4 regions of the Pseudomonas helmanticensis genome follow, and region 4 is predicted to be linked to each of the others. Evidence: predicted binding sites of a transcription regulator. Region 4 holds the regulator's gene; each other region holds the start of a gene.
What was found. The regulator sigma-54, encoded in region 4, starts transcription at its own class of promoters, with help from an activator protein. The targets are predictions, from matches to a motif close to ANTGGCATNNANNTTGCTNT.
Positions count from the first base shown of each region.

Region 1: QOL84_RS10315 (circularly permuted type 2 ATP-grasp protein) is a predicted target of sigma-54. The motif match lies at 5,506-5,525, and genes of this name have one in related genera.
Region 2: QOL84_RS11490 (flagellar basal body rod protein FlgF) is a predicted target of sigma-54. The motif match lies at 3,133-3,152, and genes of this name have one in related genera.
Region 3: QOL84_RS22805 (pilin) is a predicted target of sigma-54. The motif match lies at 1,174-1,193, and genes of this name have one in related genera.

Region 1 is NZ_FXUY01000001.1:2,349,849-2,357,131, forward strand. Features, by position in the region: gene QOL84_RS10295 (acetyl-CoA C-acetyltransferase) at 1-771, opposite strand, end outside; gene QOL84_RS10300 (c-type cytochrome) at 1,357-2,178, shown strand; gene QOL84_RS10305 (transglutaminase family protein) at 2,301-3,104, opposite strand; gene QOL84_RS10310 (alpha-E domain-containing protein) at 3,101-4,051, opposite strand; gene QOL84_RS10315 (circularly permuted type 2 ATP-grasp protein) at 4,064-5,473, opposite strand; gene QOL84_RS10320 (ribonuclease E inhibitor RraB) at 5,969-6,316, opposite strand; gene QOL84_RS10325 (hypothetical protein) at 6,529-6,762, opposite strand; gene speE (polyamine aminopropyltransferase) at 6,967-7,283, opposite strand, start outside.
Region 2 is NZ_FXUY01000001.1:2,591,919-2,599,201, reverse strand. Features, by position in the region: gene QOL84_RS11505 (4a-hydroxytetrahydrobiopterin dehydratase) at 1-35, opposite strand, end outside; gene phhA (phenylalanine 4-monooxygenase) at 105-896, opposite strand; gene QOL84_RS11495 (sigma-54-dependent transcriptional regulator) at 1,271-2,833, shown strand; gene QOL84_RS11490 (flagellar basal body rod protein FlgF) at 3,207-3,947, shown strand; gene flgG (flagellar basal-body rod protein FlgG) at 3,993-4,778, shown strand; gene flgH (flagellar basal body L-ring protein FlgH) at 4,832-5,527, shown strand; gene QOL84_RS11475 (flagellar basal body P-ring protein FlgI) at 5,555-6,643, shown strand; gene flgJ (flagellar assembly peptidoglycan hydrolase FlgJ) at 6,655-7,283, shown strand, end outside.
Region 3 is NZ_FXUY01000002.1:38,905-46,187, reverse strand. Features, by position in the region: gene pilB (type IV-A pilus assembly ATPase PilB) at 1-1,013, opposite strand, end outside; gene QOL84_RS22805 (pilin) at 1,240-1,662, shown strand; gene QOL84_RS22800 (BON domain-containing protein) at 1,962-2,315, shown strand; gene QOL84_RS22795 (DUF2845 domain-containing protein) at 2,550-2,846, opposite strand; gene QOL84_RS22790 (DUF748 domain-containing protein) at 2,846-5,797, opposite strand; gene QOL84_RS22785 (class I SAM-dependent rRNA methyltransferase) at 5,996-7,012, opposite strand; gene QOL84_RS22780 (oxygenase MpaB family protein) at 7,161-7,283, opposite strand, start outside.
Region 4 is NZ_FXUY01000001.1:3,277,665-3,284,947, reverse strand. Features, by position in the region: gene rapZ (RNase adapter RapZ) at 1-131, opposite strand, end outside; gene ptsN (PTS IIA-like nitrogen regulatory protein PtsN) at 134-598, opposite strand; gene hpf (ribosome hibernation-promoting factor, HPF/YfiA family) at 611-919, opposite strand; gene QOL84_RS14810 (RNA polymerase factor sigma-54) at 993-2,486, opposite strand; gene lptB (LPS export ABC transporter ATP-binding protein) at 2,759-3,484, opposite strand; gene lptA (lipopolysaccharide transport periplasmic protein LptA) at 3,484-4,029, opposite strand; gene lptC (LPS export ABC transporter periplasmic protein LptC) at 4,016-4,588, opposite strand; gene QOL84_RS14790 (KdsC family phosphatase) at 4,597-5,121, opposite strand; gene QOL84_RS14785 (KpsF/GutQ family sugar-phosphate isomerase) at 5,122-6,096, opposite strand; gene QOL84_RS14780 (ATP-binding cassette domain-containing protein) at 6,372-7,181, shown strand; gene mlaE (lipid asymmetry maintenance ABC transporter permease subunit MlaE) at 7,181-7,283, shown strand, end outside.

The DNA of each region.
Region 1 (7,283 bases), 930 kb from region 4:
CCCGGAACTGTTGCCCGGCGTGTGCACGTGGTTGATTCGTTCGACATGGCTGTAGACCCGCAGCGCGGTCGCGTCGAAGCCCATCTGGCCGATCATTTCGAAACTCGGCTTGAGCTTGCCCAGGCCTTCCAGCGTCGATTCGGCGCGAATGAACTCATCGTGATCGAGCAGGATGATGCCGTTCTGATCCTGCACCGGCACCAGCGATTTGTTGAACGAACCATCGGCCCGCGCCCGTGCCGCTTTCTGTTGCGAATACAGGGCGTAGGCATCGACGTCCTCGCGGCTGAAGCCTTCGAGCGTGGCGATCAAGTCCGCACCGACGCCCTGCGGGGTGAAGTGGCTGTGCAGGTTGGTCTGCGGGTCCAGCGCCCAGGCGCCGCCATCGCTGCCCATCGGCACCCGCGACATCGACTCGACGCCACCGACCACCACCAGGTCTTCAAAACCGGAGCGCACTTTCATCGCGCCGAGGTTCACCGCCTCCAGACCCGAAGCGCAGAAGCGGTTGATCTGCACGCCCGCGACGCTGACATCCCAATCGGCCACTTGCACCGCGGTTTTGGCGATGTCGGAGCCCTGATCGCCAATCGGCGTGACGCAGCCGAGGACCACGTCATCAACCTGGCTGGTGTCCAGCGCGGTGCGCGTTTGCAGAGCGCTCAGCAGGCCGGCGACCAGATTCACCGGTTTGACGCTGTGCAAGGCGCCATCCGCTTTGCCTTTGCCACGGGGCGTGCGTAACGCGTCGAAAATCAAAGCTTGGGTCATGACGTCCTCGAACCTGTGCGGTGAGTGATTTCTTGTGCCTTCACTCTTGACCCGAGCGGTCGCAGATTCAATGACCACAGCGCTCAATGCGGTTGACGCACACGCTCAGACGGACGGTCATCAAGCCTTGGGTGAACCGGTTCAGGTCGCCGAGTTGTCTAGCAAGCGGGCGGCAAAGAAGCTGGCAATACGCCTCATGCCTTTTTAATCGCAATTTCTTAAAGCTCCATATGAAATGGATCTAAGCCAAGCGTGACGCGGGCCCTAAGGTAGTACATGTACGTCAGGGTCGTCGGGTTTTGCCGGGACAGACGTTCTTCAACAGGAAGTGCAACGCGCGCCGTCATGGATATGCAGGCACGCATCAGGAAATAACAATAAAGGCGGTCAAGCCATGTTCAAACAACCGAAAGTTCGTCAAGCAGGACTCATTCTTTTCGCCACGACGCTGTTGTTGATTTTGCCGAATTTGACCAAGGTAATCGGCTGACTCAAGCGGCAGGTGCGGTTTATCGCCACTGAAAATATGACTGGCCCGCTACCCGGGCCAGCGTGGCTGTGCCAACCTTTGCGCACTTCCACGACATGGACGGCGATCATTTGAAAGCGCTCATTGTGTTCGGGGCCATGCTGCTGAGCATGCCCTTGTCTGCCGCGCAGTTGGACTTGCAACTGGGTGAGAACAGTCGCACCTGGCAGACCGAGGAGTTGCTCAAGCATCCTCAGGTGCAAACCCTGACGATTAAAAACGACGTGTCCTACAAGAAGGACATGACCTATCGCGCCGTGCCCGTGGCCGCGCTTCTCACCGGCATCAAGCCGGAAGATCACCTGCAAGCCGTGGCGCTGGACGGGTTCGCTGCGGAACTGGCCGCAGCGCCGCTGCTCAACCGCCAAGGCGCGCGAGCCTGGCTGGCAATCGAAGACCCGGCCCAACCGTGGCCGCCGTTGTCGGAAGGCAAGCACAGCGCCGGGCCGTTCTATCTGGTGTGGACGGATCCGCAGGCCGGCAATATCAGCCCGGAACAGTGGCCGTTCGAAGTGGCGAGCATCAAGCGCATGGCGCCGGTGGCGGAGCGGTTCCCTGCCCTGCTGCCTGATCCGGCGTTGAGGAAAGATGATCCGGTGAATCTGGGGTTTGCGTTGTTTCAGAAGAATTGCCTGGCGTGTCACCGATTGAACGGTGCCGGGGATGCGCAGTTCGGGCCGGATCTGAATATTCCGTATAACCCGACCGAGTATTTCGGCGTGGACTTCCTGAAGCGCTACATTCGTGATCCGCAGAGTTTGCGCCAGTGGCCGCAGGCGAAGATGCCGGGGTTTTCGGCGGATGTGTTGCCGGATGGGGATCTGGAAATGTTGGTCGGGTATCTGAAGCACATGGCCGGACGCAAGGTTAAACCCTGACGCTTGCGCCCCCCTCTGTAGGAGCTGTCGAGTGCAACGAGGCTGCGATCTTTTGATCTTTGGAATCAAGATCAAAAGATCAAAAGATCGCAGCGTGCCGCAGCTCCTACAGGGGATGGTGTTTACTGTTGCTGGACGGAGATGATCGGGGTCGGCGAGACGAACACCTTCGCGTGCATCTGCTCGCATCCGCCGCCTCGGCGCATGCCGCGCACCGGGCAGGCATCGAGATAGTCCAGACCCACCGCCAGCTTAAGATGCCGCTCCGGCCGCGCCAGTTCGTTGGTCACATCGAAGCTGTACCAGGCGTCATCCAGCCAGGCTTCCGCCCAGGCATGACTGGCCAGGTGTTCACAATCCTCGCTGTACAAATATCCCGAAACGTAACGCGACGGCACACCCAGACTGCGCGCACAGGCCAGAAACGCATGGGTGTGATCCTGACAAACCCCGGCACGCCCGGCGAAGGCTTCGGCGGCGCTGGTGTCGACTTCGGTCGAACCCGGCGTGTAGGTCATGTGCTGGTTCAGGCCGTGCATCAGATCGATCAGCGCGGTGCGATCGCGCCGTTGCTTGCAGGATTTTTCCGCAAATGCGCGCAGGGCCTCATCCGCCTCGGTCAAGCGGGTAAAGCGCAGAAACGGCAGCGCCGACTGGCTTTCGTGTTCGGCCTCGCGCAACTCATCGATATCGACCTGCCCCCGCGCGCCAATGATGATCGCCTCGTGCGGCTCGTCCATGGTCAGCACGTGCAGGATGTTGCCGAACGGATCGAGCTGCGCACGCACCGGCCGTGGCAGGTCGAGCTGCCAGCTCAGCACATGCTGGCGCTCGCTGTCGTGGGGTGTCAGTCGCAGGTACTGGATGCTCGCCCGCACCTTATCTTCGTAGTGATAAGTGGTCTCGTGGCTAATGGAAAGTCTCATGCAGCCTCCAGGTAGGAACTGTGAATGGCGTTACCCAACTGGCGCACCAGCGGGATGAATTCGGTCAGCCAGGCGTGCAGGCCTTCCTCGAGGATTTCGTTGATGCCGGTGTAGCGCAGGCGCGCGTCCATTTCGGCGGCCAGACGTTGCGCGGGGCGACCGTTGGCGCCGGGCAACTGCGCGAGAATCTGGTCGATCTCTTCGGTGCAGGCCCTCAGCGAACGCGGCACATCGGCGCGCAACAGCAACAACTCGGCGACGTGCCGGGCGCCGGGCGCGTCGCGATAGATTTCGGTGTAGGCCTCGAACGACGACAAGGCGCGCAGCAACGCGCTCCACTGGTAATACGCGTGGGCCGTGCCGTCGCTGACCGCTTCGGCCTGATCGCCGGCCATTTCGTAGCGTGCATCGAGCAGTCTTAAAGTGTTGTCCGCACGCTCGATAAAGGTGCCGAGACGAATGAAACGGAACGCATCGTTTCGCATGATCGTGCCGTAAGAGGCGCCACGAAACAGGTGCGAACGCTCCTTGATCCATTCGCAGAAACGGCTCATGCCATAGCGACTGAGACCTTGTTCGGCGATCCCGCGAATTTCCAGCCACGTCGAGTTGATGTTCTCCCACATGTCCGCCGTGATACGTCCACGCACCGCATGAGCACTCGCCCGTGCCGCGCCGAGGCAGCTGTAGATGCTCGCCGGATTGGCCGCATCGAGGGCAAAAAAGTGCAGCAGGCGTTCGGCATGCAACGCGCCATGACGCTCCAGATAATCCTCAAGGGTGCCGGTGATCAGCAACGGCATGGCCAGTTCGTGCAGACCATCGCCGCGACCGTCCTGCGGCATCAGCGACAGCGAATAACTGACGTCGAGCATCCGTGCGAGGTTTTCCGCCCGCTCCAGGTAACGCGACATCCAATACAGATCCGAGGCAGTTCTACTTAACATGGCAAGCTTCCTTCAATCCTCGACCACCCAGGTGTCCTTGGTTCCGCCGCCCTGGGATGAGTTCACCACCAGAGAGCCTTCGCGCAGTGCGACGCGGGTCAAACCGCCAGGCACCACGCGGGTTTCACGCCCGGACAAGACAAACGGGCGCAGGTCGATGTGGCGCGGCGCGATGCCGTTTTCGACAAAGGTCGGACAGGTCGACAGCGACAGCGTCGGTTGCGCGATGTAAGCGTGAGGCTTGGCCTTGATGCGCTCGCGGAAGGCATCGATTTCGGCCTTCGTCGACGCCGGCCCCACCAGCATTCCGTAACCGCCGGAGCCTTGGGTTTCCTTGACCACCAGATCTGGAAGATTGGCCAGCACATGGGAAAGTTCAGACGGGTTGCGGCATTGCCAGGTCGGCACGTTTTTCAGGATCGGTTCTTCGTCGAGGTAGAAACGGATCATGTCGGTGACAAACGGGTATACCGATTTGTCGTCCGCCACGCCGGTGCCGATGGCATTGGCCAGCACCACGTTGCCGGAACGATAGGACGACAGCAGCCCCGGCACGCCGAGCATTGAATCCGGGTTGAACGCCAACGGATCGAGGAACGCGTCGTCGAGGCGGCGGTAGATCACGTCTACCGCTTTCGGGCCATCGGTGGTGCGCATGAAGACTTTGTCGTCACGCACGAACAGGTCCGCGCCTTCGACCAGCTCGACGCCCATTTCCCGGGCGAGAAACGCATGTTCGAAAAAGGCACTGTTGAAGCGCCCCGGCGTCAGCACCACGACGCTTGGGTCGTCAATCGGGCTGGAGCTTTTCAGGGTATCGAGCAGCAGGTTCGGGTAGTGATCGATTGGCGCAATGCGTTGCGCGGCGAACAGCTCAGGGAACAGGCGCATCATCATCTTGCGGTCTTCGAGCATGTAGCTGACGCCACTCGGCGTGCGCAGGTTGTCTTCGAGCACGTAATACGTGCCGTCGCCATCGCGCACCAGATCGACGCCGGAGATGTGCGAATAGATATCGCGGTGCAGATCCAGACCTTGCATCGCCAACTGGTATTGCTCGTTGGCCAGCACCTGTTCGGCGGGAATGATCCCGGCCTTGATGATGCGCTGCTCGTGATAGAGGTCGGCGAGGAACATGTTCAACGCCTTGACCCGCTGGATACAGCCGCGCTCGACGATCCGCCATTCACTGGCGGGGATGCTGCGCGGAATGGTGTCGAAAGGAATCAGGCGCTCTGTGCCCTGCTCGTCCCCATAGAGCGTGAAGGTAATCCCGGCACGATGGAACAGCAGATCGGCCTCGCGGCGCCGTTGGGCCAGCAGCTCGTCAGGCGTGTCGGCCAGCCATCGGGCGAACTCCCGATAATGCGGGCGAACCTGGCCGCCGGCATCGTACATCTCATCAAAATAGGTGCGGATCATGCCGTACTCCTTGTCACCCGGACATACAGGCCTTCGCAAGGCCCGTGCCATCGGCATAAACGCTTTGATTTCAATCGGTTGGATATTCACGCCAGAGACACCGCACCATTCCTGTGCGGCAAATGCCCCAACCTGATTGCCCCCGCTTCATTGCGACGCACTGCATCGCCTATCAGCAGCATAGTCAGAGTTGATTTCACTGCCCGGCCTTGGCTGCGGATAATCCGCGCATTCGCTGCAAAACTTCCCCGCGCACAGCGCCGCGAAGTCGCCAGCTCAACTGACCTGGACTGCTCCCGCAGCCCGACCCGCTGTAACCCTGACCGGTTTCCTCTCCTTATCGGTCTTCCCTTTTAGCCACCCTTTTCGGTGGCTTTTTTTTGCCTTTTGGAAATGTTTTGAAAGCAAAAGATCGCAGCCTCCTGTAGCTCCTACACCAATCACCTGTAGGAGCTGCCGAAGGCTGCGATCTTTTGATCTTCTATCTATAAAAATTCAATTCAACCGGTGGCGGCTACGCACCTCCTGTTTCACCCCCCAGCCCTCGATTATCCCGCCCAAGGGCTCGACCACTGCCGAAAAGCCCTGCTCGAAATCGCCAATGTCGTCATATGTCGCGTACATCACCTTGCTCAATTCCAGCGCCCACGCGCCATCATCACGCACACTGACCTGGGCATTGATGGATTCACCACGAAATTTGCCTGCAGCCCTGCGCGCCCGCTCCTCGTCCGGGAAAATGGCGTAGAACTCGATGGGATGGAATCGGGAAAAATCGAAACCGCCTTCTTTCATGCGGCGCAGAACATTGCTGCTGATGTCTTCTTGATAGGCTGTGCTCATGAATCGTCCCCCTCGCATAGATGGATAGACTTTCCGTATTCCCGCCCCGGGCCTTACAGGCCAAAGCACTTCGGCAACGGGGTTGCCGGCGGGAAACAAGCATGTAGCTGACAAGACCAGACCTTAGCGATCCGTTCGCTGATCTCGCTTGCAGAGTAGCCCCAAGATAGAGCTGCTGCCAAGGCCTGGTGTGAAAGGTGACAGGAAGAATGTCAGACGGGAGTAATGCTGCGGATTTCGATGCTGTTCTGGGTTTTCAGGCTTTTCGCCCCCGCGTCGGGGGTACGCCCTTCCAGATCGTTGAGATCCAGTTCGGCAGCAACGGGCAGAAGCCGTGCCTTGATCAATCGAGCGGCCTCATCGTCGCTGGGGCATTCCGCGCGCTCGAACACCTCATCGACAATTTCACCATGATCGTCCACGAAAGTGACTTTCCACTTTTGCATCGGTGCCTCCTCGATCAAACCCGCAAATGGGCTTACACCTATCTCGACTTATACGCCGGGGGTTGGTTCAAAAGGATTACAGCGGACGAAGATGAAAAAAACGACATCTGTCACTGGGGCTGCCGCAGGCTGCGATCTTTTGATCTTGTTTTTAAGATCAGAATCAAAAGATCGCAGCCTGCGGCAGCTCCTACAGGTTCAATATCAGTCGTTGCTTGGCTTGTTGATCGCCTGCAGCACGTATTGCGGCAAGGCGAATGCGCCGATGTGGATTTCCGGGTTGTAGTAGCGCGTGACGATGCCGCTGCCGATGAAACGCTGCTGCAGGGTTTCACGGCTCAGCTTGCGGTAGGCCGGATGGGTCGAGCCCCAGGCGAAGGTCATCGAGCCGCCGATGTAGGTCGGCACGGCTGCCTGGTAGAAGTGCCAGTCCGGGAACAGGCTGTTCAGGCGCCCGGCGGTGGTTTTCACTTCGTCGATCTGCATGAACGGCGTGCCGTTCTGGGTCACGAGGATGCCGC
Region 2 (7,283 bases), 690 kb from region 4:
CAGGCTTCGCAGTGGGCTTGGTTCAATGTCGACATGGTCTGTTCCTGAATTCGATTCTTGTTGGAAATTACTATCTTTGCACGCAAGTCGCGAGCGGGTTCTGCTCAGGCCGCTTTCGGCTTGGGCGGAAATTTTGGCGCGTGCAGACCCAGCTGCATGCCTTGTTTGACCATGGCCATGATGTCTTCATGAGCAACGTCGAACAGGCGCTTGAGGTTCGGCAGGACAAAGTACAGCGGTTGCAGGATGTCGATGCGGTAAGGCGTGCGCATCGCTTCGAGCGGGTTGAAAGCTTGATGCTCAGGCTCGTTCGACAGCGAATAAACGGTTTCTTTTGGCGAAGACAGAATGCCGCCGCCGTAGATGCGTTTGCCTTGCGGGGTGTCGACCAGGCCGAATTCGATGGTCATCCAGTACAGCCGCGCCAGGTACACGCGTTCTTCCTTGGTCGCCTGCAGGCCGAGCTTGCCGTAGGTGTGGGTGAATTCGGCGAACCACGGATTGGTCAGCAGCGGACAGTGGCCAAAGATCTCGTGGAAAATGTCCGGCTCTTGCAGATAGTCGAGCTCTTCGCGGGTACGTATGAACGTCGCCACCGGGAATTGCTTGCTGGCGAGCAGTTCGAAAAAAGTCTGGAAGGGAATCAGCGCCGGCACACGGGCGACCTGCCAACCGGTGGTTTCGCCGAGCACCTTGTTGATCTCGCCGAGCTGCGGAATGCGGTCGTGGGGCAGACCGAGTTTTTCGATACCGTCCAGGTACTCCTGGCAGGCACGCCCTTCGATCACTTTCAACTGGCGAGTGATCAGCGTGTTCCACACCGCGTGTTCTTCGGCGGGGTAGTCGATAAAACCTTGCGCATCGGGCTCGCGGGCCACGTATTGCGTCTGCTTCATACTGCTCTCCTGCTAGGGGAATTCGTTCTTGTTATGTCCAGCGATGGGGTCAGAATTACCTGAGAGTGGAGTGGTGTGCAGTAGGTGGTGACGCGCTCGCGTAGGAAAAATCGGTGGATTTCGTAAACTATTCGTTACGCTTTGACCAATATCTCGCATTTACGGTGACTGGAAGGTTTGAAAAGCGCTGTGACTGTCACATAATCTTGACAACTATCTGCGCGCCTCGACAGAAAAGTCTGGCGCCGTTCCCTTGTAGGAGTGAGCCTGCTCGCGATAGCGGTGTATCAGTCGCCATCAATATCAACTGGCCGACAGCCATCGCGAGCAGGCTCACTCCTACAGGTTTCTCAGCGTTTATTCGGGCGATTTATATGCGCATCAAAGTCCACTGCCAGAACCGCATCGGCATCCTGCGCGACATCCTCAACCTGCTCGTCGAATACGGGATCAACGTCGCCCGTGGCGAGGTCGGTGGTGAGCACGGCAATGCGATCTATCTGCACTGTCCGAACCTGATCAACATCCAGTTCCAGGCGTTGCGGCCGAAGTTCGAGGCGATTGCCGGGGTGTTCGGCGTCAAGCGGGTAGGGCTGATGCCGAGCGAGCGCCGGCACATGGAGTTGAACGCCTTGCTCGGTGCACTGGAGTTTCCGGTGCTGTCGATCGACATGGGCGGTTCGATCGTCGCGGCCAACCGCGCGGCGGCGCAGTTGCTCGGCGTGCGCGTGGATGAGGTGCCGGGCATTCCGCTGTCGCGTTACGCCGAAGACTTTGATTTGCCGGAGCTGGTGCGCGCCAATAAATCGCGCATCAACGGCATGCGCGTGAAGGTCAAGGGCGACGTGTTTCTCGCCGACATCGCGCCGCTGCAATCCGAACACGATGACAGCGAGGCCATGGCCGGTGCGGTGTTGACCTTGCACCGTGCAGATCGCGTCGGCGAACGTATCTACAACGTGCGCAAGCAAGAGTTGCGTGGATTCGACAGCATCTTCCAGAGTTCGAAAGTCATGGCCGCTGTCGTGCGCGAAGCAAGGCGCATGGCACCGCTCGATGCGCCGTTATTGATAGAAGGCGAAACCGGCACCGGCAAGGAATTGCTCGCGCGCGCCTGCCACCTCGCCAGCCCGCGTGGGCAGTCGCCGTTGATGGCGCTGAACTGCGCCGGTCTGCCGGAATCGATGGCCGAAACCGAGCTGTTCGGCTACGGCCCGGGCGCCTTTGAAGGCGCGCGTGCGGAAGGCAAGCTCGGGCTGCTCGAATTGACCGCCGGCGGCACGCTGTTCCTCGATGGCGTCGGTGAAATGAGCCCGCGCTTGCAAGTGAAACTGCTGCGCTTTCTCCAGGACGGTTGCTTCCGTCGCGTTGGCAGCGATGAAGAAGTTTACCTCGACGTGCGGGTGATCTGTGCCACCCAGGTCGACTTGTCCGAGCTGTGCGCACGTGGCGAGTTTCGCCAGGATTTGTATCACCGCTTGAACGTGCTTTCGCTACACATTCCGCCCCTGCGCGAATGCCTCGACGGTTTGACGCCGCTGGTTGAACACTTCCTTGATCAGGCCAGTCGGCAGATCGGTTGCGCATTGCCAAAACTGGCACCGGCAGCAATGGATCGGCTCAGTCATTACCACTGGCCGGGCAATGTGCGGCAGTTGGAGAACGTGCTGTTCCAGGCGGTTTCGCTGTGCGATGGCGGCACGGTCAAGGCCGAGCACATTCGGCTGCCGGATTACGGCGTGCGTCAGCCGCTTGGCGATTTCTCGCTGGAAGGCGGGCTGGACGAGATCGTCGGACGCTTCGAGAAAGCCGTGCTGGAGCGGTTGTATTCCGAACACCCGAGCAGCCGACAACTGGGCAAGCGACTGGGGGTTTCGCACACGACGATTGCCAACAAGCTGCGTGAATATGAAGTGGGCAAAGACCCCGAAAGCTAAGTAGAGCTTTTGTTGTGAGCGGGCTGTTGTGGCGAGGGGATTTATCCCCGTTCGGCTGCGCAGCAGTCGCCAAGCCTTTGAATGCGGTCGAGCTGATACACCGCATTGAATGGATTTGGGGCGGCTTCGCCACCCAACGGGGATAAATCCCCTCGCCACAGATCATTGTTGGTCGTGATGGCCGGCACTTGCCACTTACCGGCATAACACCGCCGGTTTTTCGACTTCGATACATTTCTCCAATCCTCGCAATCTCCCCCAAGTCCTTTGTTTACCGGGCTTCGCGCCGCCAGAAAAAAGTTGGTCTGCAAATTGCTTATGGCTCAGCAGTACAGCGGTGGGCGGCAAACGTCCGGCATGCAGAGGAAAGAGTGTGGACAAGTACCTTTATGTGGCAATGACCGGTGCCAGCCAGAATGCGCTGGCGCAAAAGGCGCATGCCAACAACCTGGCGAACATCTCCACCAACGGTTTTCAGAAGGACCTGGAACAGGCCCGTTCGATGCCGGTGTTTGGTGACAGCTTTCCGGCGCGTGCGTTTGCCATGAGCGAACGGCCTGCCACTGATTTCTCGCCGGGCTCCCTGGTCGAGACCGGGCGTGACCTCGACGTCGCCGTGACCGGCAACGGTTTCATTGCCGTGCAGAACCCGAACGGTGGCGAAAGCTACGTGCGCACCGGCAGCCTGAATATCGATGCCCTCGGCGTATTGCGCGCCGGCAACGGCATGGCCGTGATGGGCAATGGCGGGCCGATTGCCGTGCCGCCCGAGCAGCAAGTCGAAGTCGGTGAAGACGGCACCATCAGTATTCGGGCGATGGGCGAAGGCCCGCGCGTCATGGCGGAAGTCGACCGGATCAAGCTGGTCAATCCGGACATCAAGAACATGAACAAGGGCCTCGACGGCTCGATCTACACCAAGGATGGCCAGCCTGCGCCGGCCGATGCCAACGTCAAACTGGTGTCGGGCTTCCTTGAGTCGAGCAACGTCAACGCCGTCGAAGAGATGACCTCGGTGCTGGCTCTGGCCAAGCAGTTCGAGTTGCACATCAAAATGATGAACACCGCCAAAGACGACGACCAGGCCATGGCTCGGGTCTTGCAGATCAGCTAATTATCAGAACGTCGCGCCGTAAAACAGGCGCACGAGGAGAATTGAATGCTTCCGGCTCTATGGGTTGCCAAAACCGGTCTGTCCGCCCAGGACACCAACCTGACCACCATTTCCAACAACCTGGCAAACGTCTCGACCACGGGTTTCAAACGTGACCGCGCCGAGTTCCAGGACCTGCTGTATCAGATCAAGCGTCAGCCAGGTGCTCAGTCGACCCAGGACAGCGAATTGCCGTCGGGTCTGCAACTGGGTACCGGTGTGCGCATTGTCGGCACGCAGAAAAACTTCACCGCTGGTAGCCTGCAAACCACCGAGCAGCCGCTGGACCTGGCGGTCGACGGTCGCGGTTTCTTCCAGATCCTGCAGCCGGACGGCACCACGTCCTACACCCGTGACGGTACTTTCCACCTCGACTCCAATGGCCAGATCGTCAACGCCAGCGGTTTCGCCCTGGAGCCTGCGATCGTCATTCCGAACAACGCGCAGAGCTTCACCGTCGGTACCGACGGCACCGTGTCGATCACGGTTCCGGGCAACCCGGCTGCGCAAGTGATCGGCAACCTGCAAACCGCCGACTTCATCAACCCGGCCGGTCTGCAAGCGGTAGGCAACAACCTGTTCCTGGAAACCGCTGCTTCCGGCGCACCGCAAATCGGTACTCCGGGCCTGAACGGTTTCGGCACCACGCTGCAGAACACCCTGGAAGGTTCCAACGTCAGCACCGTTGAAGAGATGGTCAACATGATCACCACTCAGCGCGCTTACGAGATGAACTCCAAGGTGATCTCCACCGCCGACCAGATGCTCTCGTTCGTAACGCAGAATCTGTAATCAAGTCTATGAGGCGACCATGAGGTCGCCTGCAACACCGTGAGGTAAGGGTCATGAAACGCTTCGTATCTGTTCTGGCATTGGGTGGGGTCGTCTCGCTCGCGGGCTGCGTCGCACCGACGCCCAAGCCCAATGACCCTTACTACGCTCCGGTGTTGCCGCGCACGCCGTTGCCGGCGGCGGCCAACAACGGCTCGATCTATCAGGCCGGGTTCGAGCAGAACCTGTACAGCGACCGCAAGGCATTCCGGGTCGGTGACATCATCACCATCACCCTGAACGAGAAGACTCAGGCGAGCAAGAACGCCAACTCGCAAGTGGCCAAGAACAGCAAGACCGGCATCGGTCTGACCTCGCTGTTCGGCGGTAGCGGCGTCACCAACAATCCGTTGGGTGGCAACGATCTGAGCCTGGACGTCGGTTACAGCGGCGACCGCGCGACCAAAGGCGACAGCAAGGCTGCGCAGGGCAACACCCTGACCGGTTCGGTCACAGTGACCGTTGCCGATGTGCTGCCCAACGGCATCATCGCCGTGCGCGGCGAGAAGTGGATGACCCTCAACACCGGTGATGAACTGGTGCGCATTGCCGGTCTGGTGCGTGCCGATGACATCGCCACCGACAACACCGTGTCGTCGACCCGCGTCGCCGATGCACGCATCACCTACTCGGGCACCGGCTCGTTCGCCGATGCGAGTCAGCCAGGCTGGTTCGACCGTTTCTTCCTCAGCCCGCTGTTCCCTTTCTAGGTGGCTACGTTGAATCTGAAAAGCTTCATGCTGGCGGCGGCCGTGATGTCCGCAGCCTTTGGTGCCCACGCCGAGCGGCTGAAAGATATCGCCAGCATTTCCGGCGTGCGTTCCAACCAGTTGATCGGTTACGGCCTGGTCGTCGGGCTTAACGGCACCGGTGACCAGACCACGCAGACCCCGTTCACCCTGCAGACCTTCAACAACATGCTCTCGCAGTTCGGCATCAAAGTGCCGCCGGGTTCGGGCAACGTGCAGTTGAAGAACGTCGCGGCGGTGTCGGTGAGTGCCGATCTGCCAGCGTTCGCCAAGCCGGGTCAGCAGGTCGACATTACGGTGTCTTCGATCGGTAACTCCAAGAGCCTGCGCGGCGGCACCTTGTTGCTGACCCCGCTCAAAGGTATCGACGGCAACGTCTACGCCATCGCTCAGGGCAACCTGGTAGTCGGTGGTTTCGATGCCGAAGGTCGCGACGGTTCGAAGATCACCGTCAACGTTCCGTCGGCCGGTCGCATCCCGGGTGGTGCGTCGGTGGAGCGTTCGGTGCCGAGTGGTTTCAACCAGGGCAACAGCCTGACGCTGAACCTCAACCGCTCCGACTTCACCACCGCCAAGCGCATCGTCGACAAGATCAACGACATGCTCGGCCCTGGTGTTGCACAAGCCATCGACGGCGGCTCGATCCGAGTGACTGCGCCGCTCGATCCGAGCCAGCGCGTCGACTACTTGTCGATCCTCGAAAATCTCGAAGTCGACCCGGGTCAGGCGGTGGCGAAAGTCATCATCAACTCGCGTACCGGGACCATCGTCATCGGCCAGAACGTCAAGGTTTCGCCGGCCGCCGTGACCCACGGCAGCCTGACCGTGACCATCACCGAAGACCCGATTGTCAGCCAGCCTGGCCCGTTGTCCAACGGCCAGACTGCGGTGGTGCCGCGTTCGCGCGTCAACGCCGAGCAAGAAGCCAAACCGATGTTCAAGTTCGGCCCGGGCACCACCCTCGACGAGATCGTCCGTGCGGTGAACCAGGTCGGCGCGGCGCCGGGTGACTTGATGGCGATCCTCGAAGCACTGAAACAGGCCGGCGCGTTGCAAGCCGACCTGATCGTGATCTGAGGACGGCCATCATGGATATGCGCAAAGGCAGTCTGGTCAGCAACGCCGATTCGGGTTCGTACTCCGACCTCAATCGCCTGAATAAGCTGAAAGTCGGCGACAAGAACAGCGACGGCAACATGCGCAAGGTGGCGCAGGAATTCGAGTCGCTGTTCATTGGTGAAATGCTCAAATCGATGCGTTCGGCCACCGAAACGCTGGGTCAGGACAATCCGCTCAACACCCCGGCGGCCAAGCAATATCAGGAAATGTCCGATCAGCAACTGGCCGTTTCCATGTCCCGCGAGGGCGGTGGTATCGGCCTGGCTGACGTGCTGTTGCGCCAGATGCAGAAGAACAAACCGATGGCGCCGGGTGAGGCTGCCGCCGCGTCCGCCGCCAAGCAGGAAGAAGCTCGGGCCAAAGTCGCTGCGGTGGCCACGCCGGTTGCTGCTGGCACCACCGCCACCAACGGTCCGTTGTCGCGGGTCAATGGCGAGCGTCCGTTGTGGGCTTCGCGTTCCGGGCGTGTGTCGAACACCGCAGGCATTTCGCACAGCAATGACATGGCGATGATCAACAAGCGTCGTCTGGCCTTGCCGCCGAAACTGGCTGATCGTCTGCTCGCAGGTCTGGTGCCGTCGGCCACGACGAATGCCAC
Region 3 (7,283 bases), on a different contig from region 4:
GTGTACAGCGACACGGTCTTGCCCGAGCCGGTCGGGCCGGTGACCAGGATCATCCCTTGCGGTTGCTTGAGTGCAGCCATGTACAGGTCTTTCTGCGCCGGTTCATAGCCGAGGGCATCTATGCCGATCTGCGCGCTGGACGGGTCGAGAATCCGGATCACGACTTTTTCGCCCCACAGGGTCGGCAGCGTGTTGACCCGGAAATCGATCGACTTGCTCTTCGACAGGCGCATCTTGATCCGCCCGTCCTGCGGTTTGCGCCGTTCCGAGATATCGAGGCTGGCCATGACTTTCAGGCGCGCGGCAATGCGCCCGGCCAACTGGATCGGTGGCTTGGCCACTTCGCGCAGCATGCCGTCGGTGCGCACGCGCACTCGATAGTTCTTCTCGTAAGGTTCGAAGTGCAGGTCGGACGAGCCGCTCTTGATCGCGTCGAGCAGCATCTTGTGGACGAAACGCACCACCGGCGCATCGTCGGCGTCGAGTCCGGCAATGGCGTCCTGCTTGCTGTCGTCGATGGCTTCGACATCAAGGCCGTCGAGATCGACATCGGCCATGTCTTCGAGGCCACTGGCGTGGGTGTCGAAGAATTTTTCGATGGCTTCGGTGAGTTTGTCGTCCTCGACCAGAATGGCTTCGGTACTCAGCCCGGTGCTGAACTGGATGTCGTTGATCGCCTGATGGTTGCTCGGGTCGGAAATGCCCACGAACAGCTTGTTTCCGCGCCGCCACAAGGGCAGGGCGTGATGCTGGCGCACGAGTTTTTCGCTGACCAGTCCCTTGGGCTGGGTTTCCTTGTCCAGGCAATTGAGATCAAGGAACGCCATACCGAAATGCTCCGAGGCGATTTCCGCCACCTGCGAGCTCTTCACCAGTTTGTTCTGCACCAGATAACTGACCAGCGACAGCCGATTGCGCTGGGCCTGCTGCCAGGCCTGCTGGGCGCTTTTTTCCGTAAGCAGTTCGGCCTGCACCAATTGCTTGGCCAGACCGCTCAGAGCGATGTCATTCATGGGGATTCCGCACGCTAGCAGTTCATGACTTATAGCCTAGTCAAGTGACAGCGCCAAACACGTCAGGTGCAGGTGACAAAAAGTGTCAGATAGTGCGGTTGCAGGTTGTAGGAAACGGCGTTGCTTGCGCTTCCCGGCCAATGCACGGGGCCTGGACGGCGTTGGCATGGGCTGTGCTGATCCTTGTTCAGATCATGAGATTTCGACTCATGCATGGAGCGTGTCTATGAAAAAACAACAAGGTTTTACTCTGATCGAGCTGCTGATCGTTGTGGCGATCATCGGCATTCTGGCGACCATCGCCTTGCCGCAGTACTCCAAATATCAGGCGCGATCCAAGGTAACGGCGGGCCTGGCGGAAATTAGCGCACTGAAAGTGCCGTTCGAAGACACCATCAATCAAGGTACCAACCCGACGCTCGCTCTGGTCAAAGGGGATGCCGGCACCACCACATCCAACTGCGCGCTGACCGCTTCGGGCACTGCTGCCGATGGCGCGGGCACAATTGTTTGCACGATCGCCAATGCTCCGGCCCCTGTGCTGGGCAAAACCATTACGCTGACCCGTACCGCTGCCAACGGCTGGTCTTGCGGTACTACGGTATCCCCGGATTATTCGCCAAAAGGCTGCACCGCCAGCGGTACATGATCCGCGTTTTGGAGCTGAACCAAATGCCCCGCACTGCGGGGCATTTTTCATTGCCCGGCACTTCACAAAAGCTTCAATAATTTCAGCGTGTTAGGAACTTTCCAAAAAACCGCAACTTGCATGCGATTTAATCCGCAGTCATGCAAATTGCATGAATCCGAAAATTTGCGTTATTAGTAACTATTTGATTTATAACGATTTTATCTCTTTGAAAAAGTTGGCACAGCGTTCGCAATATCTACCGTAACCCTGCTGACAAGACACACAGCAGACTTTCCAGAAAAACAGGAGTTACTCGTATGAAGAAGTTCGCTATCACTGCCGCTGCTGCTACCGCGCTGACCCTGACCATGACCGGCGCTTTCGCACAAACCACCCAGGCTACCCAGGCTCCTATGACCCTGGCCGCCGGTGAAATGACCAAGGCTAAAGAAAGTACTTCCGATACCTGGATCACTACCAAAGTCAAAAGCGACCTGGTGACCGAAAAAGGCATTCCAGGCACCGACATCAAAGTAGAAACCAACAAAGGCGTTGTGTCGCTGTCGTCGACTGTAGCGATCACCGAAGCTCAGAAAACCACCGCAGTGAACATCACCAAGAAAATCAAAGGCGTCAAAGCGGTCTCCGCTGACGGCCTGAAAGCCGAGTAAGGCATGACTTCTCGCCTGGACCGGGAGAGGGCGCGACAGACGGGCCGAGCCATACGTCTGCCGCAACTTTAGAGTTCATGCGAACGGTTACACGGATGTAGCCATTACAGGCCCCGCCACTTGTGTCGGGGCTTGTTCTATTTCCTAGAAGCAAAAGATCGCAGCCTGCGGCAGCTCCTACAGGGAAACGCATTCCAATGTAGGAGCTGCCGCAGGCTGCGATCTTTTGCTCTTTCAGTTACCGCGTTTGCTGTTGATCTGCCGCAGTCGATTGCCTTCAAAGCGCAGGTATTGGTACATGCCGTTGTTAGGCCCGTACGTCCATTCCTCGACCTGAAACTCCTCGCGGCGATTGGCGCTGCGCTTGTAGCCCAATACATCACGCCCCACCGGTTCGCCGCACTTCTGCAGGACTTCGCTGGAACGGTCGCCGAGGCTGACCAACTGACTGCCACAGCGCAGGGTATCGGACGCCGATGCGTGACCGGCCGCGAGCGTCAGGGCCAGCGCAGCGATCCATTTGCTGTTCATCATTCGGCATCCAGATGCATTTGCGTCACCACCCGGCCATCGCTTTCGGCTTCACCAAGATTGGCGTCGATGAAATACACCCGGTCATCCGCGAGTTGGCCCTTGTCGACCAGATAATCCTTGATGCTGCTGGCGCGGTCCTGACCGAGCTGACGCAGCAGTACATCACTGCTGCTCCAGAACTGGATGATGCCTTCACGCATTTTTGCCGTACGTTCTTCCTTGCCCAGATCCTTCCATTCGGCCGGTGGCTGGGTTTTCAGACGGGTGCGATAAATGCCTTCGAGCAGCGGACCTTTCTCGCCGTCCGGCACTTGCAGCAAGGACGCTTGAGCCGGCACCTTGTCGCCACGGCGCTGGAGCATCTTGTAGTAGTTGTACTGGTATTCACGTTCCAGGCGTTGCTCGGCGAGCAACGGTCCGTCACTGCTTTTGGCGGCTGTGCCTTCGATTTCCAGGCGCAGGGCCGGACGCTCCTTCAGCGCTTGGGAGAGTTTCACCAGCGCCGCTTCAGCATCTTTGCTCAGGTCACTGGAGCCGGGCGCAAACGACACGGTGCCAAGGTCTTCCGAGCCGCCGCCACTGATCAGCCCGCCAATCATCTTGAAGGGTGCTGCAGCGGCTTTGACAATGAGGTTGCGCAGGGTCTGCCAGACAATCGGCATCACGCTAAACTGCGGATTGTTCAAGTCGCCGGTGACGGGCAATTCGATGGAGATCTTGCCGTCGACGTCCTTGAGCAAGGCGATCGCCAGTTTCAGCGGCAGGCTGACGGCGTCCGGGCTGTCGACTTTTTCGCCGAGTTGCAGTTGCTCGACCACCACTTTGTTCTCGGCCTTGAGCTGGCCCTTGGTGATCAGGTAATGCAGGTCGAGATTGAGCCGGCCCTTGCGGATCCGGTAACCGGCGAACTTGCCGGAGTAGGGGGTCAGGGTGGTCAGCTCGACGCGTTTGAAACTGGTGGCGATGTCGAGGCTGGCCATCGGGTCGAACGGATTGACCGCGCCCTTGATGGTCACTGGCGCATAACGGTCGACCTTGCCTTTGATGTCGACGCTGGCCGGTTTCGCCTGACGGCTGTCGATGGTGCCGATCTGACCGTTGAGTTGCTGCACGGCAGTGGCGAAGTTCGGTGTCAGGCTGAAGTCGGCGAAGTTGGCCGAGCCGTCATTGATCGCGATAGCGCCAATGTGAATGCCCAGCGGCTTGTCTTTGCTGGCTGGTTTGGCCGCGGCGGTTTTTGCGCCACCGTCGGCGGGCTGCGGGATCAGCAGGTCGTCGATGTTGGTGGTGCGATCGTCGTTGATCATGAAGCGCACATACGGCTGGAACAGATTGACCTTGTCGATCGACAGGCTGTCGCCGTGTTGATAGTTCAGGCCTTCGACCACCACTTGCTGCCACTTGAGGAAGTCGCGGGTTTTCAGGGTGTCGAGGGTGTGCAGTTGATCGATCTGTGCACGCCCGGTCACGCTGAGCGCCAACGGTGCGGTGCTCTTGAGATTGACCTTGAGGTCACTGCCGAGCATGCCGCTGCGCAGTTCCAGGCGAATGAACGGATTGATGTAGGACTGCGCGACACGCAGGTCGATGTCCTGGGTCTTGACGTTGAGCTGAGCGTTGACCGGTGCCAGATTGACCGTGCCGTCGGCGCTGATCTTGCCTTGCTTGCCCAGCCCGCTCTCGAGCTTGAGCTTGAAGGGCGAGCCGTTGAGGCTGTCGAAACCCTCCAGGTCGACGTTCAGCGGCGTGATATCCAGCGCCACCGGCGGATTCGCCGAGCGATCAGCCAAATGGACGGTGTAGTTGCGCAACTGCACGTCTTTGAGCAGTACCTGCCACGGTTTGCTCGGCGCTGTCGGTTCGGCTTTCGGCGAATCTGCGGCGGCCGGTGTACTGGCCGGTTCGGCAGCAGCTTTGGCGGCGGGTTTCGACGGTTGGCTGGCGAACAGTTTTTGCCAGTCCAGTTGGCCGTCGGCTTCCAGCGCGGCCCAGGTTTCGAGTTTCTGGCTGCGGATCTTGCCGACCACTACCTGCTGTTTGGCCAGGTCAACGCTGGTTTCGCTGACGTCGAGGCGTTCGAGTTTCGCCAGCTGGCGCCCGTCCGGAGCCTTGATCGCGAAAGGCGCGATGCTCACCGCGACGTTGTTCAGCAGCAGTTCGGTTTGTTTCGACAGATTGAGTTTGTATTCAGTGCTGAGGCTGATCACGCCGTCTTCGAGCACCAGCGGCACGGAGTCGCGCACGTAAGGCCAGAACGCTTTCATCTTGCCGTCGGTGACTTTCAGGGTGCCTTCGGAGGTGAACGGGATCAGGCTGAAATTACCGCTCCAGTCGATCCGCCCGCCCGCAGGGCCGATGGCGACCAGAGTCATGTCGGCGCTGTCTTCGGGCAAGGTGCTGAGGTTTTTCAGCTCGAAGCTCAAGTCGTCGTAGAGGAATTCGATGGGCTCGCTGGGACGCACATCCTGGAAGTGCACGACGCCGCCGGCGAGTTTGATGTTGTCGATGCGCAGCGGGAAGGGTTTGGCGTTCGGATCGGTCGGTGTCGGTTCGCTTGGCGGTACATTGAACAGGCCGAGCAGGTTGAGCTTGCCGTCTTTGGCGAAGAGAATTTCGCTCTTCGGTTTGTCCAGCTCGATGTCGGACAGGTGTAGCGCTTTTGTCCACAGGCTGTCGATTTGCAGGTTGGCGTAAAGGCGTTCGAAACCGACCTGCTCCTTGCCCGGCTCACCAATGACCAGACCCCACAGGGTGACCTCAAGGCTGAACGGGTTGAGCTCGATGCGCTGGATGTGTGCCGGCACCGTGGCGTAGTTAGCCAGTTGCTGGTTGGCCACGCGCAGGGCAATGCCCGGCAAAATCAGAAACCCCAGCAGGCTGTAAAGGGCCAGAGCAGTCAACAAGGCGCCTATTGCGCGAATCAATCCTTTGGGCATGTGCGGCTTCATCTGTCTGAATCGGAGTGCCTTGGAGTATGGCACGCGATTCTGGTTCCGAAGTACATCGCTTGGGTCAGGATTGTTCAGATTTGTCTGGAAATATGCACGACTGTGTAGGAGCTGCCGAAGGCTGCGATCTTTTGATCTTGTTTTAAAAAAGACAAAATCAAAAGATCGCAGCCTTCGGCAGCTCCTACAGGGATCTTCTTATAGCTGCAGGATCAGGGTTTTCAGTGGCGGTTGCTGATCCATGGATGGGAAGTCCGCACCCGGGGTCATCACACTCCACTCACGCACCGGGCGGCCAGCCTTTTCGGCGCAGCGCAGGACTTGTTCGCGCCAGTCGTCCATGCTGACTTTCGCCAGGTTGTTGCAGCAGATCAGCACGCCATTGTCGGCGGTGGTCAGCAGCGCTGGCTTGAGCAGGCTCTGATAGTCGCGCAGCAAGTCGACGGTGCCGAACGCGCTTTTGGCCCAGGCCGGAGGATCGAGCAGCACCAGATCGTATTGACGCTGATCGAGGCGTTGATAACTCGGCAGCTTCTGCCCGCGGCGCTGACTGATCGGCAGGCCGGCGAGTTGGCGGATCGCCGGGAAGTAATCGGACTGGATGAATTGCATCTCGGGCAATTGCGGGTTGAGCAGACCGTTCTCGCGACCGACCGCCAGGTTGCCTTCGGCGAAGTCCAGGTTGCACACCTCACGCGCGCCACCGGCTGCCGCACTGAGGCCAACGCCACAGGTGTAGGCGAACAGGTTGAGTACGCTTTTGCCTTTGGCGTGATCCTTGACCCAGCCGCGCGTGTTGCGCAGGTCGAGGAACAGCAACGGATCCTGTCCGGCGTGGCGTCCGCGCACGCGATAATTCAGGCCCCATTCGTGACCGACGAGATCGGCCAGCGCCGCGTCGTCGGCTTTATAGACGCTGTCTTCACGATCAATGCGCGAATTGCCACGGGAGCGGTCGTTGTAGACCAGCAGGGTTTCCAGGCCCAGGGTCTGGTTGACCATGCCGTGCAATTGCAGCAGTTCGTCACGCTCCAGCGTCTGGTGAAAGCTCTGCACCAGCAATTGCGGACCGTAGCGGTCGATGGTCAGACCGCCGGCGCCTTCCTGGCTGCCGTGGAACAGCCGATAGCAATCGGTGCCCTGGCGGTGCAGCTCGGCCAGCAAATCCTGGCGTTGATCGAGGGCGGCGCGCAGCGCCTGATTCAAGGAAGACATGCATGCGCCTTGCTGGAGAGAATGGGGGCGCGGGAGTTTATCAGCTTGGCGAGCGATCGAGTGGCTACCATCGCGAGCAGGCTCACTCCTACAAGGGAGTTATGTTGCATACGAATCTCCTGTAGGAGTGAGCCTGCTCGCGATGCTTTCAGGTGATCAAACCCATCCGGCGTTTGGCACGTTGCACCGAGCCATTGCGCATCGCCCAGCGCAGCATGGGCGCGCTGCGTTTGACGCTGGCGCGAATCAGTTGACGTTGCAACGAGCTCTG
Region 4 (7,283 bases):
GCGCGTTCGGCCAGTTCCGGCAGCAATCCCGCCGGCAGATTGTCGATGCAGTAGTAACCGTTGTCCTCGAGGACATCCAGTGCGGTGCTTTTACCCGAGCCGGAACGGCCACTGACGATGATCAAACGCATGATTACTGCCCGCTTTGCTCGTCCAGGACAACCTGATACAAGGCTTGGTTAGTCTGGGCGCTGCGCAGTCTGTCGCGCACTTCCTTGCGATCCAGCATGCTGGCGATCTGACGTAGCAACTCCAGGTGCGCATCGGTCGCGGCTTCGGGGACCAGCAGCACGAACAGCAGGTCGACCGGAGCGCCATCGATGGCGTCGAAATCGATAGGGGCTTCAAGGTGCATCAGCGCGCTGACCGGCGCTTCGCAGCCCTTGAGGCGGCAGTGTGGAATGGCGATGCCGTTACCAAAACCGGTGGAACCGAGTTTTTCACGGGCAATCAGTGCCTCGAAGACATCTTGCATCTCCAGATCCGGCACTTCGCGGGCGATCAGGTTGGCAATTTGTTCGAGGGCTTTCTTTTTACTGCCGCCCGGCACGTTCACGAGAGAACGGCCGGGGGTCAGGATACTTTCAAGTCGGATCATGGGTTAGGGGGGTTATCGACCGGTAGCGCCCTGGAGGAGGCTCTGGGTCTTTTCCTTATGCTTTTTGAGTTGGCGATCCAGCTTGTCGGTGAGTGAGTCGATCGCAGCGTACATGTCTGTATCTTCTGCGTTTGCGACCACTTCGCTGCCGGGAATATGCAAGGTGGCTTCGATTTTCTGCTTCAGCTTTTCGACGCACATCGTGACTTGCACGTTGGTGATCTTGTCGAAATGTCGCTCCAGTCGTTGGAGTTTTTCCTCGATATAGGAACGCAGAGGTTGGGTCACTTCCAGTTGGTGTCCACTGATGTTGACTTGCATACAGCTTCTCCTTCGTTGCCAGTGCATAAAGCGGCAGGCCGAAAAGCCTGCCACTGGAACGCTGTAACGTGGCTTACATCAACCGCTTGCGTTCGCTCGAAGGCGCGATCCCGAGGGATTCGCGGTACTTGGCGACGGTGCGGCGAGCCACCTGAATGCCTTGTGCCTCCAGTAAACCAGCGATCTTGCTGTCACTCAACGGCTTTTTCTGATTTTCCGCAGCAACCAGTTTCTTGATGATCGCGCGGATCGCTGTGGACGAGCATTCGCCGCCTTCGGAGGTGCTGACGTGGCTGGAGAAAAAGTATTTCAGTTCATAAATACCGCGCGGGGTATGCATGAATTTCTGCGTGGTCACCCGCGAAATCGTCGATTCATGCATGCCGACTGCTTCGGCGATGTCATGCAGGACCAGCGGTTTCATCGCTTCGTCGCCGTATTCGAGGAAACCGCGCTGGTGTTCGACGATCTGCGTGGCAACCTTCATCAGGGTTTCGTTGCGGCTTTGCAGGCTCTTGATGAACCAGCGGGCCTCCTGCAACTGATTGCGCATGAAGGTGTTGTCGGCGCTGGTGTCGGCGCGACGGACGAAACCGGCGTACTGCGCGTTGACGCGCAGGCGTGGCACCGACTCCTGATTCAGCTCGACCAGCCAGCGCTCGTTGTCCTTGCGCACGATGACGTCGGGGACGACGTATTCGGCTTCGCTGGACTCGATCTGCGAGCCTGGGCGCGGGTTGAGGCTCTGCACCAGTTCGATGACCTGGCGCAGCTCATCTTCCTTGAGCTTCATGCGGCGCATCAACTGGCTGTAGTCGCGGCTGCCGAGCAGGTCGATGTAGTCACTAACCAGACGTTTGGCTTCTGCCAGCCATGGCGTCTTGGCAGGTAACTGGCGCAATTGCAGCAACAGGCATTCGCCGAGGTTGCGTGCGCCGATACCGGCCGGTTCGAATTGCTGGATGCGGTGCAGGACGGCTTCGATTTCGTCCAGTTCGATGTCCAGTTCCGGATCGAATGCCTCGAGAATCTCTTCGAGGGTTTCGTCCAGGTAGCCCTGATTGTTGATGCAATCGATCAGGGTCACGGCGATCAGGCGATCGGTGTCGGACATCGGTGCGAGGTTCAATTGCCACAGCAGATGGCTTTGCAGGCTTTCGCCAGCGGAGGTGCGGGTGGTGAAGTCCCACTCGTCATCATCGCTGCTGGGCAGGCTGCTGGCGCTGGTCTGGTAGACGTCTTCCCAGGCGGTATCGACCGGGAGTTCGTTGGGGATGCGTTCGTTCCATTCGCCGTCTTCGAGGTTGTCGACCGTCGGCGCGGTTTCCTGGTAGGAAGGTTCCTGGATCTCGGTGTTGGGCTTCTGTTCGGCGTTGTCGGCCAGCGGATCGGAATTGTCGAAGTCTTCGCCTTCTTCCTGGCGTTCGAGCATCGGATTGGATTCCAGAGCCTCCTGGATTTCCTGTTGCAGATCCAGGGTCGACAATTGGAGCAGGCGGATGGCCTGTTGCAGCTGCGGTGTCATCGTCAGCTGCTGGCCCATTCTCAAGACTAGCGATGGTTTCATGGCAGGGGCTTAACACCTTATTCGCCGGCGCTACGCGCCATCCACTACAGGGCGCCGAAGCGCCAAACTTAAGCAAATTATATGCCTGAAACTGAAGTGTTTGCCTAGAGCGCTGTAACAATAAAAAGATAGAAAACTTTATTGACGCGTTGCTCAGGCGAGCGGTGAACACCTTTGAAGCGACGTGTTTGCCTGGAGCGCTGTAACAATCAAGCGTATTAAATCGCGCTTGAATCGATACTGCGCTCCGGCGGCACCGGGCACTGTCACGCTTACAGGCGGAATTCGTGGCCCAGATACACTTCCTTGACCAGATCGTTGGCCAGGATGGTTTCTGCGTCACCTTCGGCGATCAGTTGACCGTCGTTGACGATGTAGGCCGTTTCGCAGATATCCAGCGTCTCACGCACGTTGTGGTCGGTGATCAGTACACCGATACCCTTGGCCTTGAGGTGGTGGATGATCTGCTTGATGTCGCCGACCGAGATCGGGTCGACACCGGCGAACGGTTCGTCGAGCAGGATGAATTTCGGCGCAGTCGCCAGGGCACGGGCGATTTCCACCCGGCGGCGTTCACCACCCGACAGGCTCATGCCGAGGTTGTCGCGGATGTGGCTGATGTGGAATTCCTGCAGCAGGCTTTCCAGCTCTTTGCGACGTCCGGCCTTGTCGAGTTCCTGACGGGTCTCGAGGATCGCCATGATGTTGTCGGCGACCGACAGTTTGCGGAAGATCGACGCTTCTTGCGGCAGATAGCCGATACCGGCCTTTGCACGACCGTGCATTGGCTGGTGGCTGACGTCCAGGTCATCGATCAGCACGCGGCCCTGATCTGCCTGCACCAGGCCGACGATCATGTAGAAGCATGTGGTCTTGCCGGCGCCGTTGGGGCCGAGCAGGCCGACGATCTGACCGCTGTCGATCGACAGGCTGACGTCACGCACGACCTGGCGGCTTTTATAGGCCTTGGCCAGGTGCTGAGCTTTCAGAGTTGCCATTACTGGGTTTTCTCGTCGGTTTTCTTCTTCGGCTGGATCACCATGTCGATGCGCGGACGCGCCTCGGTGACCTTGCTGCCGGTAGCGCGACCGGCGCTGGCCAGTTTCTTCACGGTGTCATAGACGATTTTCTCGCCCTGAGTCGTGTTGTTGTCCTTGTCGACAACCTTGGCCTTGTCGATCAGCACGACGCGATTTTGCGCAGCGTGGTACTGGATCGTCACGCCCCAGCCCTGCACGGGCTTGGTGTCACCTTGAGTCTGCAATTGCTCGAAGTAGGCAAGGTTGCCCACCGACGTCACCACGTCGATATCGCCGGCCGGGGTACGGGTGATGGTCACCGTGTTGCCCTTAACGATCATCGAACCCTGGGTGATGATCACATCACCTTTATAGGTAGCGATGCCGTTCTTGTCGTCCAGTTGGGCGTCGTCGGCTTGAATGCGGATAGGTTGCTGCTGATCGTTCGGCAGAGCCCAGGCGCTCACGCTTCCCAGTGCTGCGCCCAGACTGAGCAAAATAGGGAGGGTTTTAACGAGCCTCATACTGTCCTCTTACGTTCGATAGCAGGTGTATCCTGCTTTCCTTCAGGTACGCTTTCATTCCAACGCCAGTTGATACACCGCCAGCGCCGTCGATTCTAACGGGTTGCTCGGTCTGCGCATATTGCTGCTGCGGGAACACTGTCATGCGGGTGGAAGTGATCAGCGTGTCGCGGTTCTTTTCATCGGTGCGTTTGACGCGTACCGAGTCAATCAATTCGACTTCGGTACCGCCCGAGTTCACTTCGCCACGCTCACTGGTCACGTGCCACGGAAAATCAGTGCCGCGGTACATGTTCAGGTCGGGTTTGGTGACCAGGGTGATGTCGGTCGCCTTGACGTGCTCGGCCTTGTCGGACGTCATTTCGTATTGCACTTTGCCGTCCGGCAGGTATTGCAGGGTATGCGTGTTGGTCGCGTACCAGTCAATCGGGGTGTCCACGGACGAGACCGGAGGCTTGTCGAGGAAGCGTTCCGGGCTGATGTTCCAGTAGCCGACCGCGGCGAACAACGCAGCGATGCAGCCGAACAGCAGGAAGTTGCGAAATTTTTTGCTAAACATGGTTTGGCTCACAGGTACGCGGCGTTGGCCGCATCGAGGCGGCCCTGGGCGCGCAGGATCAATTCGCAGAATTCGCGTGCAGCACCTTCGCCACCACGGGCGCGAGTAACGCCGTGGGCGTGTTCGCGGACGAAATCGGCAGCGTTGGCAACAGCCATGCCCAGGCCTACCCGGCGGATCACCGGCAGGTCGGGCAGGTCGTCACCGAGGTAGGCGACCTGTTCATAGCTTAGGCCCAGTTGCTCGAGAAGACCGTCGAGAACCACCAATTTGTCTTCACGCCCCTGAAACAGGTGCGGGATGCCGAGATTTTTTGCGCGCCGTTCGACCACCGGGGTCTTGCGGCCGCTGATGATGGCGGTCTGCACGCCGGCATTCATCAACATTTTGATGCCTTGGCCGTCGAGGGTATTGAAGGTCTTGAATTCGCTGCCGTCTTCAAGGAAATACAGGCGCCCGTCGGTGAGGACGCCGTCGACGTCGAAAACCGCCAGTTTGATCGCTTTGCCGCGTTGCAGCAGATCGGTGCTCATTTACATGACTCCTGCGCGCAGCAGGTCGGAGAGGTTGAAGGCGCCAATCGGGCGATCTTCCTCGTCGACGACTACCAGTGCGTTGATTCGATGGTCTTCCATGATTTTCAGGGCTTCGGCGGCGAGCATCTCGGGCCGGGCAGTCTTGCCGTGTGCGGTCATCACCTGGTCGATGGTGGCGCTGCGGATGTCGATGCTGCGATCCAGCGTGCGGCGCAAATCGCCGTCGGTGAAGATCCCGGCGAGCTTGCCATCGGCTTCAAGGATGGCGGTCATGCCCAGACCCTTGCGGGTCATTTCCATCAACGCGTCCTTGAGCAGTGTGCCGCGCTGCACCTGCGGCAGTTCCTGGCCGGCGTGCATGACGTTCTCGACTTTCAGCAACAAACGACGGCCCAGCGCGCCACCCGGATGGGAGAAGGCGAAATCTTCAGCGGTAAAACCGCGTGCTTCGAGCAGGGCGACAGCCAGGGCATCGCCCATGACCAATGCCGCAGTGGTCGAAGAGGTCGGCGCCAGGTTGAGCGGGCAGGCTTCGTGCTCGACGTGAACGTTGAGGTTGACTTCGGCAGCCTTGGCCAGCGGCGATTGCGGGTTGCCGGTGACGCTGATCAGCTGGATGCCCAGGCGTTTGATCAGCGGCAGCAGGGTGACGATTTCGTTGGTCGAGCCGGAGTTCGACAGGGCCAGAATCACGTCGTCGCGGGTGATCATGCCCATGTCGCCGTGGCTGGCTTCAGCCGGATGCACGAAAAAAGCCGGAGTGCCGGTGCTGGCCAGTGTCGCGGCGATCTTGTTGCCGACGTGCCCGGATTTGCCCATGCCGACTACAACTACACGGCCCTTGCTGGCCAGAATCATCTCGCAAGCGCGTACGAAATCGGCGTCGATATGGGGCAACAAGCCTTGTACGGCTTCCACTTCGAGGCGGATGGTGCGTTGTGCCGATTGAATCAGGTCGCTGGATTGGCTCATGTCAGAAATCGTATAGCCCGATGAAAAGGCGGCGATTATAGCGGTTAAGTTGAAAAGCCTCACGCAAGTTCGTCGTGCTTTGTCATTCCTCGTTACCAAAACCCCGAAAAAGCCACTCCAACCCTGTCAGATTGCCGAACACAGGCCGGCACAGACCTTGGGCGCTTGGCCTTTGCAGTGATATAGTTCGCCGCCAGTTCGGCCTGCCCGGAGGGTATGTGCTTTCCCAGGAAAGCCAGGCGTCCGAGTGAGAGGCTGCATCGCAAGGAGTTTAGATGAGTGCCGATAACGCCTACGCGGTCGAGCTGAAGGGAGTCTCCTTCAAGCGCGGTGCGCGCAGCATTTTCAATAACGTCGATATCCGCATCCCGCGCGGCAAGGTCACCGGCATCATGGGGCCTTCCGGGTGTGGCAAGACCACGCTGCTGCGGTTGATGGGCGCACAATTGCGCCCAACCAGCGGCGAAGTCTGGGTCAACGGACAGAACCTGCCGAAGTTGTCGCGCAGCGATCTGTTCGATGCGCGCAAGCACATGGGCGTGCTGTTCCAGAGCGGCGCACTGTTCACCGACCTCGATGTTTTCGAGAACGTCGCTTTTCCCCTGCGCGTTCATACCGAGTTGCCGGAAGAAATGATCCGCGACATCGTCCTGCTCAAATTGCAGGCGGTCGGTCTGCGCGGTGCCATCGAGTTGATGCCCGATGAGCTGTCCGGTGGCATGAAACGTCGCGTTGCGCTGGCCCGGGCGATTGCGCTCGACCCGCAGATCCTCATGTACGACGAGCCGTTCGTCGGCCAGGACCCGATCGCCATGGGCGTGCTGGTACGCCTGATCCGTCTGCTCAACGATGCACTGGGGATCACCAGTATCGTGGTTTCCCACGATCTGGCCGAAACCGCGAGCATTGCCGACTACATCTATGTAGTGGGCGATGGCCAGGTGCTGGGGCAGGGCACGCCGGACGAATTGATGAATTCGGACGAGCCGCGTATCCGTCAGTTCATGACCGGCGATCCCGATGGCCCGGTGCCGTACCATTTTCCAGCGACGGATTACCGCGCAGATCTTCTGGGGAAGCGCTGATGCGCAGATTTTCATTAATAGAACGCGTACGCCGGTTCGGCGAGTCGGCGATCGACGCCGTCGCGGTGTTCGGCCGCGCGACACTGTTCCTGTTCCATGCCT